Gimesia benthica: one gene and its partner. The protein of the gene in region 1 interacts with the protein of each later gene in a pairwise test. Links are inferred from orthologs where the notes say so. Each region holds a gene or a part of one and is shown on either strand. Other genes may lie near its edges.

Region 1 (6,110 bases):
GGCTGAGCCCCTGTCCCTGTTCTTCTTAGTCGAAGACTTCAGACTCGATCAGTCCTTCTTTTCGAATTCTGCATCGATTACATCTTCGTCTTCTGTAGCAGCCGAGCTCTCACCACCTTCGGGAGCAGCCCCTTCGCCACCAGCGGCTTCGCTGGCTTTATACATCTGCTCGGTAAAGGCGTGAGTTGCCTGCTGCAACTCTTCACAGGCGGAATTGATGGCTGCCACATCCTCTTTCTCGACAGCATCATTCACCTTCTTCACAGAAGCTTCGATGGCAGACTTCGAAGAATCATCGATTTTCTCAGCATGCTCTTTGAGCAGCTTCTCGACTTCGTAAACCAGACGAGTTCCATTGTTCTTGGCCTCGGCCAGTTCCTTCTTTTTCTTGTCTTCATCGGCGTGTGCTTCCGCCTGCTTTTTCATATCTTCAATTTCGGTTTCCGACAGCCCGCTGGACTGCTCAATCCGAACTGAGGTCTCTTTTCCGGTCGCCACATCCTTAGCGGAAACATTCAAGATCCCGTTAACATCGATGTCGAAGACCACTTTGATCTGTGGTACCCCACGCGGAGCCGGAGGAAGTTCTTCCAGATTAAACTGCCCCAGCAGCCGGTTATCGTTGGCCATCTGGCGTTCTCCCTGGAACACCCGAACGGTCACAGCAGTCTGGTTATCGGCAGCGGTCGAGAAGACCTGATCTTTAGTAACCGGAATTGTTGTGTTACGTTCGACGAGTTTGGTCATGACGCCCCCTTCGGTTTCGATACCGAGCGACAGCGGTGTCACGTCCAGCAGAACAACGTCCTGCACATCACCGGCAATGATCCCCCTTGAATCGCGGCTCCGATTGAAACCACTTCATCGGGGTTCACACCCTTGTGAGGCTCTTTACCAAAGATCTTCTTAACGAACTCCTGAACCTTGGGAACACGTGTTGAACCACCAACCAGTACCACTTCATCGATGGCACTCGGATCCAGACCAGCATCTTTCAATGCCTGCTCGACCGGATTACGGCACCGCTCGACCAGTGGATCGATCAGCTTTTCGAATTCCGCACGGGTAATCGCCATCTGCAGGTGCTTCGCACCACTGCTGTCGGCTGTGATGAACGGCAGATTGATGTCGGTCGTCTGAGAAGATGACAGCTCTTTCTTCGCTTTTTCAGCTGCTTCACGCAGACGCTGCAACGCCATTGGATCACTGCGGAGGTCAATTCCCTGATCTTTCTTAAACTGATCAGCAATGTAGTTGATCAGTTCTTCGTCGAAGTCGTCACCACCCAGGTGACCATCACCGTTGGTGCTCAGGGTTTCGATCACTTCGTCACCGACTTCCAGCACGGAAACGTCAAACGTACCACCACCGAAGTCGAAGACGACGATCTTTTCATCATTCTTCTTTTCCAGACCATAAGCCAGAGCAGCTGCGGTCGGCTCGTTGATAATACGCGATACTTCCAGACCTGAAATCTGACCAGCGTCTTTGGTTGCCTGACGCTGTGCGTCGTTGAAGTAAGCAGGCACGGTCACGACAGCCTTGTTGACTTTGTGCCCCAGGTAGCTTTCAGCAGCTTCCTTCAGTTTCCGCAGAATCGATGCGGAAATTTCGGGAGGCGTGAGAGTCTTGCTGCCCGCTTCAATTTTCACATAGTCTTCGGGACCACCAACGATCGTGTAAGGCACGATCTTTTCTTCGTTCTGAACTTCGTTGTGACGACGTCCCATAAACCGTTTTACTGAGTAAACGGTATTCTTCGGGTTGGTCACAGCCTGACGTTTGGCTGGTTCGCCGACCAGTGTCTCGCCTTTATCGGTGAAAGCAACAACACTGGGAGTAATTCGGTTCCCTTCGAGGTTCGGGATCACTTTGGCTTCCCCGCCCTCCATTACTGAAACCACTGAGTTGGTGGTTCCCAAATCGATTCCGATGATTTTTTCACCTTGAGACGACATTTTGAGTTTCCCCTCTTTCTATATCGAGATTGCAGATCGATGACTGATTCAAAGCCCCTCATAATGGCCGTAAATGAAACATCGATCAGGGCTTGTTTTCCATTTTGATTTAATTCAGCCCAATTACGGGACAGTTGACACTGTATGCAAGGACCGTGCCAACAGATCCCCGACAGAGAGCGTTTAACGTAAGATATTTATATGAATAATCTTACAGACCTTCATACTCACTGAAATTCTAGCAGACAGGCAGCAATACTGCCATATTGACACCGCCCCCAAGTCAAGCCCGCCACAGCCAAAATGACATTTTGGCAGTCTCTGATGCCGGACCGCTGAAATAAGGGCTAAACAGTTCACACGCAAGGCCCAACCGCTTGACAGTCCCCAGATACGGCGGTACAAACTAGAACAATTGAAGACTACTCTGTCCTCTGCTCAAGCAAGGGACAAAACGTCCTTCACGTGTGCCTGCCTCGATCTATCTAACTGATTATTTTACAAATCCTTAGATAGTCTTTTCAAGGAAGGCACTCGGGAGAAACCCCGAGTTAAGAAATTCTTAAGGGATTGAAATTCCATAGTGAAACTGGCAGTGAGCATCGACCACACATCCAGGAAGGCTGTGATCTGGCTGCGGTTCATTTTCTGAGAGACAGAAACGAGACTCACATCCTGAAAGATTCCGATGGCCAAGAAAAAAGCGGTGAAAAAGCGAGCTTCCGTGACTAAACCGAAGTCAGCTCCCCAGAAAAAAGTTGTTCGCAAGACCAGCAAAAGCAGCCCCGCATCGATCCAGTCTGAGCTAAAAAAGCTCGATCGCGAAATCATCAAGCTGGTCAACAAACGCTGCTCAATGACGGTCAAACAGATCAAATCCGATCCGGAACCGCGCAAGGCCATGTTCGATCCTAAATCGGATGAAGAGCTTCGCGAGACCATCGAAAAACTCAATGCGCCCGGTCCCATGACCAATGCGTCCATCCGCGGCGTCTTTCGGCAGATCCTCAGCTCAGCCCGTCGACAGATACACCCGCAACGCGTCGCCTACCTGGGCCCTGCTTACAGCTATACGCACCTGGCAGCCCTGGAACGTTTCGGCGAAGAGGCCGACATGGTGCCTGTCAACACCATCGGATCCGTCTTTGAAGAGGTCAACCGCGGAAATACCGAATTCGGCGTTGTCCCTATTGAAAACAGCACCGACGGCCGCGTCGTCGACACCCTGGATATGTTCACCCGCCTTCCGCTGCGGATCTGCGGTGAAGTCCTGATTGCAGTGCACCACAATCTGCTGGCACGCTGCGAACGCAGTGAAATTACGGAGATCTATAGCAAACCTCAGGCCCTCTCGCAGTGCCGTGAATGGCTCTCCCGGAACATGCCACAGGCTCACCTGCACGAAGTAACCAGCACCTCGACCGCAGCCCAGCTGGCTGCCACCAAACCCGGTGCCGCAGCGGTCGCCAGCCATCAGGCATCGGTCGAATATGATCTGCAGATCATCGTGGAAGGGATCGAAGACAACGCCAACAATGTGACCCGTTTCGCCGTGATTGGTGAAGAGGTCTGTGAACCAACGGGTAAAGACCGCACTGCAATTCTGGTCCAGATTGCCCACAAAGCCGGCTCCCTGGCAGATACCCTGCAGATCTTCAAGAAAAACAAAATCAATCTGACCTGGATCGAATCATTCCCCCTGCGTGGTGAAGAGCCAGGATACCTGTTCTTTATTGACTTTGAAGGGCACGTAGAAGAGCCCCATATCAAGCGTACGCTGAATGATTTGTCTAAGAAGGTCGTACGACTCGAAACCATGGGCTCCTACCCCAGAAGTGGCATTCTGGAGTAAATCAGACCCCGGAATGAGTGATTGAGCCTCAGCGGCGCCCGTTTACCAGCATTATTCTGTCAAAAGAGGCTGCATTTCAGGATTTTGCGCGAGATTCCTTGAATCAGTCGCCCGGACTCAATACCTTATCCAGCACACCGAGGAAGCTGGTATTGTTCGAATTCCAGCTTTCATTTGCATTCGACTGATTTCTCGCTCCGATCTACCCGCAAAACCCGTCTGACGGGTTCCGATTCTGAGTCGAGCCTCAACCCACTATTTTTAGATAATATACAGGATCTATCATGCGTCGTTATCTCGTTGCCGGTAACTGGAAAATGAACACCACCAGAGAATCGGGTACTCAGCTGGCTCAGGCACTGGTCGCAGAAGTTCCTGCTGAAAATCCAGGGGTTGAAGTACTGGTCTGCCCCCCCTTCCCTTACCTGACTTCGATCGGCGATGTTGTTAACGGCTCGGGTGTCGGATTTGGAGCCCAGAACTGCTACCACGAAGCTCCCGGCGCTTTTACCGGTGAAACAGCAACCGAGATGCTGACAGACATCGGTTGTCGCTCCGTGATTCTGGGACACAGCGAACGCCGCCACATTCTCAAAGAAACCGACGCGGACATTAACCTCAAGGTGAAAAAAGCACTTGCCTCCGGTCTGCAGGTGATTCTGTGTGTTGGTGAACTGCAGAGCGAGCGGGAAGCCGATCAGACAGAAGCCGTCCTCGATACGCAGATGACCGGTGGACTCGACGGAGTCGATGCTTCAGCTTTCGATCAGATCGTGATCGCCTACGAGCCGGTCTGGGCGATTGGAACCGGCCTGACCGCCACTCCCGATCAGGCAGAAGCAGCACATCAGTACCTGCGTAACTGGCTGAAAGACAAGTATTCTGCTGAAATCTCAGACGCGACACGCATTCTGTATGGCGGCAGCGTCAAACCGGACAACGCCCAGGAACTGCTCTCGCAGGAAAACGTCGATGGTGCCCTCGTGGGGGGAGCCAGCCTCAAACCAGAGCTGTTCATTCCCATCATTCAGGCTGCCTCAGGACTGGCCACCAGCTGAAAACAGGCCACTTTATTCGAAATCGCTGCAGCTCAAGCTATAGATACGATTTACAGATCGTATTCGATTACTGTATGATTCAGCCAATCTGTCTGAGCGACAGCCGGTCTGTATAAATACGTTCACAGGACATTATTACCCCCTAGGATGAAACAATGATTCTTGCTTCTTTTCTGGATGCCATCACGGATCCTGCAACCCTCTTGATGACACTGCTGATGTTCTTCGGAGTCATGCTGATCATCATCATCCTGCTGCAGAAGGGTCGCGGCGGTGGACTGGCGGGAGCCTTTGGTGGCGCAGGCGGACAGAGCGCCCTGGGTACCAAAGCCGGTGATGTCTTCACCAAAATCACCATTGTGATGGCAGTCATCTGGGTAATTCTTTCCGGTGTTTCAGGGATTGTCACCCGCGCCAGCTCCAACAGCAAATACAAAGGTGGCGCTGCCGTAACTCCAGAAAAACCGACAATGGAAAGTAACGACAAAACAGAAGAAGCCGAGAAGGCCGCTACCGCTGAGGAAGATGCAAAATCGGAATTCAATACCAACATTCCGGAAGCACCCGCCAAACCTGAAGCGGAACCGAAGCCTGCTGCTGATAAAGCTGCCAAGCCCACAGAGGAAGCAACCAAGTCAGAACCCAAAACGGATTCAGCCAAGTCTGCTGAAACCAAACCGGCTCCCGAGAAGAAACCGGAAACACCTGCTGAAACAGGAAAGCCTGCCACAGAGCCTAAGTCGGAATAGTTCTTCAGAGATCTGAGACTGTTTCCTGTAACCTCATCGATTCCTGTATATCAGAAAAGAGTGTGTTGTGCTGCTGGGCATGACTGGTTTTGGAAGTTCGACCGCCGAAAATGACCGCCTGTCGGTCCAGGCTGAAATACGAACTGTCAATAACCGATACCTGAAAATTTCGACCCGCTACCCCGACTTTTATGCCAAGCTGGGCAGCCAGATCGAAAAACTGTTACGCAGTGCCATTACGCGAGGCACTGTGAATCTGACGTTGCGAATCGATCACCTGAACCGTCAAAGCGTCTACCTGCTCGACGATCAGGTAGTCCAGCAGTACTGGGAGCAGCTCAAAAAGCTGACAGAGGAATGCCATCTTCCCCTGCCAGACAGTCTCGACAGACTACTCACTCTGCCTGGCGCCGTAATCGATAATGATTCACGCACACACACTCCCGAATCGGACTGGCCCCTGATCGAAGAGGCCATCAAGGGGGCTCTTGTC
Region 2 (8,091 bases), 630 kb from region 1 along the record:
CGGCACCAATCTCTTTCTCGATCTGATATTTCCCCAGCGAATCCAGCTTGGGCACGCGCGCGGACTGGCGTTTTTTCTTTTCAGGAGTATCTTTATTCCGCTTGGCCATCGCCTGCCCCAGAAATGATCTGATTCGCCGGTGTTAGTAACGCATGTCGCCAGTGTGTGAGAAAGTGTGAATCAACAGGAACTGAAAGTGAGACGCAAAAAATGTGTTGCAGGAAGAGCTTATATAATAAGCATTTGCAAGGGGAGAGTCAAAATAGACCTTGGCCCTTTTCTACGATCCTGCCTAGAAAACGGGTTAGTGCACATCATCACATCTTCGCACCGCCCCCCACACAAACACATTTAAAGTGAGTCGCTCCAGTCCAGACACTGTACCAGCCCTGATTTAGCACCGCAGACGCACCACTGTCCGAACGGGTCGCAGGCGACCTCGATCGCCTCATCAGGAATAATCCCGCCCCACAGCAGTTTGCCCTCCTGGTTGAGCCAGTACAATTCCTGTTCAATGGTCGCGGTGACGATCCGGTTCCCCTGAAAATCGCAGGCAAGGACCTTCGGCGTCCCTTCAAATACCAGCGTTCCCGCGGAATCGCCTTCATGATCGAAGATCAGGATTCCGTAATTGAATCCCGCCAGGTAGATCCGCTGACCATCGCCTGACATCGCCAGCCCGCCGCAATTCGACCAGTGCTTCTCCGTCCAGAGACAGTTGCCTTCCAGGTCATAACAGCAGACCAGGCCGTTCTCAGCCGCCCCCATCAGACGAGGTTCGGTCATCTGAAATTCGAGGTAACTCAGCGGCTTCATCGTCTCAAAGCTGGCCACCTTCTTTTTCTGGGAATCGATCAGAATCGTTTTCCCGCTGGCCAGACTGACGGCGACATAATCGCCGTAGGAATCCATGGCAATCGCCAGGCATTCCACGGAGAAGGAAATCGCCCAGATCACGTTCAGATCGCGATCGAAACAGCAGATATTATTATCGGAGTAGATCGCGGCCCCCCGCTTGCCGTGATCGCTCCAGTGTACCAGCTGCACATCCCTGATCCCGCGGTTCAGATGCAGGAACTGACCCTGCCGATCCAATAAATAAAGGCCGCCGGAAATATCGGCGGCCAGTATTTCTCCTGTTTCACGTGCCAGGTCGAGCGCCAGGAGTGGCGCTTCGGTGGAAAATGACCAGCGGAGGCTGGGAGTAATTCCTTTTCCCTGGGTCAGCCAGGCGGCACGTTCATCCATCATGGTGTTACAGCATATTGCCTTTGCAGAATTTGTAAGCCACGTTTGATATCAGAATCTGCTGCCAGTTTCTGTTCCTGTGACGCCCCATACATGGCCGTCCGCAGTTCATCTTTCTCAACCGTGATTCCGGGTTTGATCCCGATCTTACCATATGTGTTTCCGTGAGGCGAATAGAATTTGGCCGTCGTCAGACGCAATCCCGTAGATCCGCGGATCGGGAAGATACTCTGGACTGACCACTTACCGTAAGTCTTGCGACCAACCACGGTCGCCCGACGATGATCGGTGAGTGCTCCCGCCACAATTTCACTGGCACTCGCACTGTTTTCATCCACCAGCAAGACCAGCGGAATCTTCCAGGTACCAGGACGGTGAGCGGTGTAGCTCCAGTTCTGATCGGATACGCGACCTTTGGTGGAAACCAGTTTGCCTTCATCGATAAATCGATCCAGCACTTCCACGGCTGCAGAGAGCAGACCACCCGGGTTACCACGCACGTCCCAGATCAGAGCCCGCATGCCTTCGCCGTGCAGTTTCTGCAGGGCAGCGTCGAGTTCTGCTGCTGAGGTTTTCTGGAAACCGGTCATTTTGATGTAGCCGATTCCATTTTCCTGATCGACCATCTTCACGATCGGAAAACTGCGAACCTGTACAGCCTTGCGAGTCACGCGGGCCATCCGGACCTGTTCTGTTTTGGGACTTTCCAGTTCCAGTACCACCTGGCTGCCGGAGGTGCCCCGCAGCAGATTCGCTGCCGCATCGGTCGTCATGTGACGACAGTCGGTGCCATCGATGCTCACAATATGATCGCCTGCCAGCACGCCTGCGTTTTCTGCAGGACTCTCGGGCAGTACGTTGATCAACAGCATGCCTTCACCAATCTCGGCTTTCATTTCGATACCGATGCCGACGAATTCGCCTTCGATGTTGTCATACAGGTCGCCCAGACGTTCGGGAGTCAGGAAGCTACTGTAATCGTCCAGGGCATTGCAGCCGCCGAACGTGTATTCTGCAATCACGGCTGAGTCACGCAGACCCAGAGTCTGATACGACAGGTCACAGACCTCGTTGATCAGCTGATGGGCACCGTGAAAACCGTTGACACCTTTGTTCCAGTAGTTCTCGCGAAGAATCCGACGCATCTTGCGAATCTTTTCCGGTGGCACATTTTTCAAATGCACCTTCACAAATTCATCGTTGGCCAGAGCGAGGTAGAGGCTTTCTGTTCCATGAGCGACAAACGAGGTTGTGCTCAACGCGTCGACGAAGTGCGATTGAATCTTCGCTAAAATTTCGTCATACAGAATGAATGATTCGCGACGGGACTGGACCAGCAGAACTTTGTTAAAGCTGTCGTCGTGGTAACGTCGATCAATGCCGAAATGAATCTTGGCACGACGCAGCCCGTACTTGATGCTGTCATTGTCCGGCCATTCCTTGAGCGCTTCTTCATAGTGCTCAATAGCCTTAATCCACTGCCGCGTCCGTTCGAACTCTTCCCCTTTGGCAACCGCCTGGGTCTGAGTAACAGGAATCACGATGGGCAGAGGACCGGGATCCGCATAAGAGACAGTCGTAGTGACCGCCAGCTGACATCCCAGTAACACGATACACAGCGAACTCGAGTAGACTCTCTTAAGAAGTCGCATCTTGGTAGTAGAAAACATTGTTCCCCCTCTATGTCGATGCACGTAATTCGTACTTGAAGGCCACCACAATCAGGGCTCATCACAAGTAAACGAAATGCGAAACACCAAACAGCGCTGCACACGTCAATGCACAGCGATTATTTAAACAGGTAGCTTGCCGATATGTTTAACATAAGCCACAAAAAAACGGTGGTCAAACAATCGTTTTCATGAAGATGTGGTACAATCCCCACAATCGCTACAGCTTAAATAACTGACAGGAGAACAGCACGCCGTCGCCCGATTTCCTTCTGATGCGAATCGTCTTAACTCGTTGCCACATCAGGCGCAGCAGAATGCTTAAGGTCTGGTTGAATTCACCAGCTTCCACAGGCGGAATAACCGGAAGCAGATCGGCGTGTTTCGAAAAAAAAGCGGGTACGTTGACAGAAATCCTCAACTGGACGTGAAAAACTTCAACGTTCCTGGCCCCAGAGAATCGCAAGTTGCACTAAAACATCAACGGCCTTTTCCATCTCTTCCACGGTCGTCCATTCCAGGGGGGAATGCGGATTATGCTGACCGCTGGAAAGATTCGGCGTCGGCAGTCCCTTTTCGGTCAGCAGGCTCCCATCGGTTCCACCGCGGATGATATTCAGGTTCGGTTCCAGCCCCGCAGCACGCGTCGCTTCAATCGCTTTCTCCAGCGCCCGCGGTTCCTTGACTAAACCGTCCCGCATGTTGCGGTACTGCTTATGCACGTCGATCTTGATTTCCGCCCGCGCATATTTCTCGCGCAGCGGCTGCGCCAGTGAATCCAGCAGGCCGGCATACTCGGCCAGTTTCTCCGTTTCAAAATCACGCAGGATCAGCCGGGCCGACGCTTCCGCCACGCCCCCTTCGATATGATAGGGATGAATGAAACCGTCGCGACCGTCCGTCGTTTCCGGGCTCAGTGTTTCGGTAGGCAAGGATGAGATCAAATCGCTCAGAATCCGAATCGCATTCACCATCACGCCTTTACCAACCGAAGGATGCGTATTCACGCCCCGTACGGTAATCACCGCCTGATCGGCCGAGAACGTCTCGGAATCGATGCGACCACTCCCGTCACTGTCCAATGTGTAAGCACAGCAGACGCCAAACACATCCAGATCCAGTTTCTCAATCCCGCGGCCGATCTCTTCGTCACAGGTAAAGCAGAGCCGGATCGGACCGTGGGCAATCGAGCGATCACTCATCAGGTGCGCTGCCGCCGACATCATCACGGCCACGCCCGATTTATCATCGGCGCCCAGCAGCGTGGTCCCGTCCGTGGTGATCACGGTTTTGCCCACCATCTCTTTCAACCGGGGCTCCTCGCTGACCCGCAACACACGCGATGTATCGCCGGGCAGCACAAGGTCGCTCCCGTCATAGTTCTCATGCACGACCGGCTTCACATTCGTCCCGGAAAATTCAGGCGATGTATCCACATGGGCCACCCAGCCGATTGCCGGCACATCCCCTTCGACCGTACTTGGAATCGTCGCCATCACGATGCCGTACTCACTGATCGTCACATCTTCCAGCCCCAGTTGCTCGCACTCTTCACACAGCATCCGGCTCAGATCCAGCTGCTTCTTCGTGCTCGGAAACGAGGGACTGGTTTCGTCCGACTGGGTATCGACTTTGACATAACGCAGAAAACGATCAAGTAATGTATCCATCGGCGGTCACTTTATCTTTCAGAAAATAGTAAGGAGTCCCAGCGAGGGGACTCCTGCTAACTTATAAAGCCATTAGCCGCAGGGCATTCGCCCCGGTTGATTCGCTGTCGTCTGGACGCATCCTTTAACCAGATCCACACCACAACCTAACGTCCGGCAGTAAACTGTTTTAAATCAAACGCCACGAATTCGATTTTCTGATAACGGTCCCGCTCATACAACAGCCCCGCCTGACCATTTTTCAATAAAGCCAGAGAGGAATACGCGGCCGAACCCGGCGTCACCAGTCGCGACGCCGCCCACGTCTGCCCGTCATCTTTGCTCAACCGGACCGTCATCTTTTCCCGTTTTTTACTGGCGGGGTTGCTGAACAGAATCTGACCCGGCGTTCCATATTTGGGAAACGAGACACGAATCAGGCTCGCCTGGCAGACCGGCTCAATCAGTGTCGCATCGAGCGTCACCTCAGACCAGGTCGCCCCGCCATCGTCGGAATACGCAATCGCCCGCCGGTTCTTGCCGTGATAGCTCCGCATATTCATCTGCAACCGACCGTCGCCCAGTTCCACGACCGCACATTCATTGGTCATCTCGCCGATCGGCTCACTCAACTGCCACGTCTGGCCATGATCGTCCGAGTAAATCGCATGCGACCGCCGCACCACCTTTCCGTCCAGCGTCACATTATGATCGCAGGGAATCACCAGCCGCCCTTTATGTGGTCCCTGCGTCAGCTGAATCCCGTTGCCCGGCCCGGTCGCATACCAGGTCCACTCCGGCTTCTTGGTTGTCTCGGTCACTTCGTAAGGCGGCTTCCAGGTCTGACCGTCATCATCGGAATAACTCATATAGACCCGCCGCGTATCCAAACCGGTCTGCGCCTTGATCTGCTTCTCATGATCCTTGCCATGATTCCAGGTCAGCGGCAGCCAGATCCGCCCGGTCGACTCATCCACCACCGGACAGGGATTCCCGCAGGTGTTCTCCCCGTCATTCCACAGCACCGCCAGGGGAGACCAGGTCTTCCCGTTGTCGCTGCTCCGCTTGAGCACCAGATCAATATCGCCGCTGTCGCCCAGATTGTTCTTCCGCGCCTCAGCAAACGCGAGCAGCGTTCCCTTGGGCGTCACCAGCAGCGCCGGGATGCGAAACCCGTGATAGCCGGCTTCCCCTTTCTCAAACACAGTCGTCCGTGTGACTGTCTCAAGGGCAGGGGGTGTTTCTGCAGGTGCCGCTGCCGGGAGAGGGGCAATCGAGAGGAACGGGAGCGAGAGAACCAGACCGAACGCGAGCGATTTCATCATGCGGGCACTCCAGAGCGAGATTCAGGGGTATCAAATGAGCAGATTCGAGTATAACGCCCCCGGAAAAGCCCCACAATCAACGAATTTCTGCGACATTTTCGAATGAAAACGGCGGTTGACTTGCGTACTAACAATAATTTGTTAATCTTGCGACTTCTCAACGGCTTTTTTGCCGATAACGTGAGATATCTAAGGAAGTTAGCACCGGAGAAACCTTTTCTCCCCAGCGAACTTCCACTAGGATAGGAGTGTCTGTCTCAACACAGACGCCCACACCATCCGGCGGTGTAGCTCAGTTGGTTAGAGCAGCGGAATCATAATCCGCGTGTCGGGGGTTCGAGTCCCTCCACCGCTACTTGTGTCAGCCATTGGCACGTTAAGAAAATCAAAAACGCCTGAATCCCAACTTGGGGGTCAGGCGTTTTTTTGTTGAATAAGAATAAGTGATTTGACAGCAGGAAAAAACAATATTAGACAGAAATCTCAGAAGATTTATTTTTAACTTGATTCTTCAATTTCTCAATAAGCAATTTTGTTTTTGAATCAATCACATCATCTTTAGGCGGGTTTGATCGATCATGTAGAGCACCAATCTGTTCTGAAAGCAATAACAAGGTCTCTTCGACCTCATCGTGGTCTTGTCGCCCATTTCGGACTCTCCAGTCATGTATTGCGACACGACTTAAACCTGTCAGATTTTTATTCCCAGGGGTAATTTGATTTACCATTTTAATAATTGTTGATTGTAATTTGATTCGTTTATGCATGATGCCTCACCTTTTCATTTAATACTTCAATCCATCGTTTAGACAAACCAATACATGAGTCTGGTAAAGGTTTCAATAGTTCATCAGCCCATGTCCCCCGAGTTGATGAAAGCCTACTTGCACGCAGGTGATCGTAATGGTCAATACTCATTTCTAAAGGATTGTCTATTTGAAAGGGCGAGTATTTTGAAAAATTAGCCTCACCCATCACAACATAAGAATATATCATTGCCAGATCCCTTAGAGACATGTATAGAAGCCCTTTTGAAAAGACTGAACTATTTGACTCTCGTAGCTCTTTCATTGCATATCGCGCAATGAGAGTAAAAGATTCAAAATCTTTCTTCCAGTTCTCATAAAAAGCAGGTTCCTTCATTTCTCTTATCAAATCAGATCCATCTGCAGAATAAATCATCACACTTTCTCGATATAAATGATGGGCAAAAAGATCTCCTTCTTCATGCATTTTATTAAACGTTTTTAGAGAGATTGTATGGACATTAGAAGGAATGTTTAGAATCGGATTATCAGAATGTAGACACAACACATCGAAGTCAGAATTATTATCTATCTCACCTCTTACAAATGATCCATAAACATAAACCCACATTTTACCGCCTCGAGAGTCTTCGAACTAAACTCGAGACGAAAAGTCCCATAGCAATATATCTGGCAATATTTATCACAGAGGAAGATAACAAAGATAATTTTGCTGACTTCCCACCAACACAAAACACACTAAATGTCTCCCTAATCGAATCGTGAAATGAAATATCAGAGGACAAAAAAATTAAAAGACTCATAACAAAAACTAAACATGGGATTGATAAGAACATCAAAGAGGGGATTTCACCATTTCCCCAAATTAAACGGAATAATCCAAAATTCAAACATTTTATAACATACCATGATCGATTCCAAAAACCGTTATATTCGCTCTTATCTCGGTAGTATTGCTCTCTGGAAAAAGCAGCCTTAAACAGATGACTCCAAGTAGCTTCTAATTCCACTTTAATTGCAAAATTCACACCTTCATAATCACCAATTGATGCATAGTTCATTCTCAAGCTCTTAGCCAAATACATTTTGAGGTTATCTTGAATTGGCAAATTCCGTTTTAATGGTCCCATTCCAATTTGAGTGCGATCAAAGCTCGTATACATAAAGTTACAGCCTAGAAATTCTGCCCCTTGAAAATTCGTATCTGAAATCTTTGCTCCGGTGAAATCACAATTTTTAAATTGACAGTTTCTGAAGTAACATTCATTTATAATTGACTGCTTAAAACTAACATTTTCAAAAGAAAAGTCGACAGCATAAACCCTGATCAACTCACACCTTTCAAAGTTTAAGCTTTCATCATCTTGCTGTATCTCTTTCTCTTTTATCCTTTGTTTTTTGTGAATCTTCATTGATCACAAAACCTTTACAT

Evidence for each region.
Region 2: the proteins of tpiA (region 1) and pepT interact in binary tests that used the Escherichia coli proteins (3 or more experiments, as listed by UniProt). The link is inferred for Gimesia benthica from one-to-one orthologs.

The regions. Positions count from the first base shown.
Region 1 is NZ_CP043930.1:968,430-974,539, forward strand. Bases 3,188-5,981 are described here. They hold tpiA (triose-phosphate isomerase), read left to right. Parts: upstream 3,188-4,094; coding sequence 4,095-4,868; downstream 4,869-5,981. Other genes in these bases: pheA (prephenate dehydratase), read left to right, coding at 3,188-3,810; secG (preprotein translocase subunit SecG), read left to right, coding at 5,024-5,617; F1728_RS03970 (YicC/YloC family endoribonuclease), read left to right, coding at 5,685-5,981. Also shown: more of pheA, read left to right, coding at 2,647-3,187; more of F1728_RS03970, read left to right, coding at 5,982-6,110. UniProt on the Escherichia coli protein: Involved in the gluconeogenesis. Catalyzes stereospecifically the conversion of dihydroxyacetone phosphate (DHAP) to D-glyceraldehyde-3-phosphate (G3P).
Region 2 is NZ_CP043930.1:338,852-346,942, forward strand. Bases 2,473-5,451 are described here. They hold pepT (peptidase T), read right to left. Parts: upstream 4,589-5,451; coding sequence 3,356-4,588; downstream 2,473-3,355. Other genes in these bases: F1728_RS01480 (S41 family peptidase), read right to left, coding at 2,473-2,918; F1728_RS01490 (sialidase family protein), read right to left, coding at 4,735-5,451. In the rest of the region: F1728_RS01470 (serine/threonine-protein kinase), read right to left, coding at 1-109; F1728_RS01475 (WD40 repeat domain-containing protein), read right to left, coding at 352-1,251; more of F1728_RS01480, read right to left, coding at 1,248-2,472; more of F1728_RS01490, read right to left, coding at 5,452-5,892; F1728_RS01500 (hypothetical protein), read right to left, coding at 6,363-6,659; F1728_RS01505 (nucleotidyltransferase domain-containing protein), read right to left, coding at 6,652-7,269; F1728_RS01510 (pentapeptide repeat-containing protein), read right to left, coding at 7,271-8,071. UniProt on the Escherichia coli protein: Cleaves the N-terminal amino acid of tripeptides.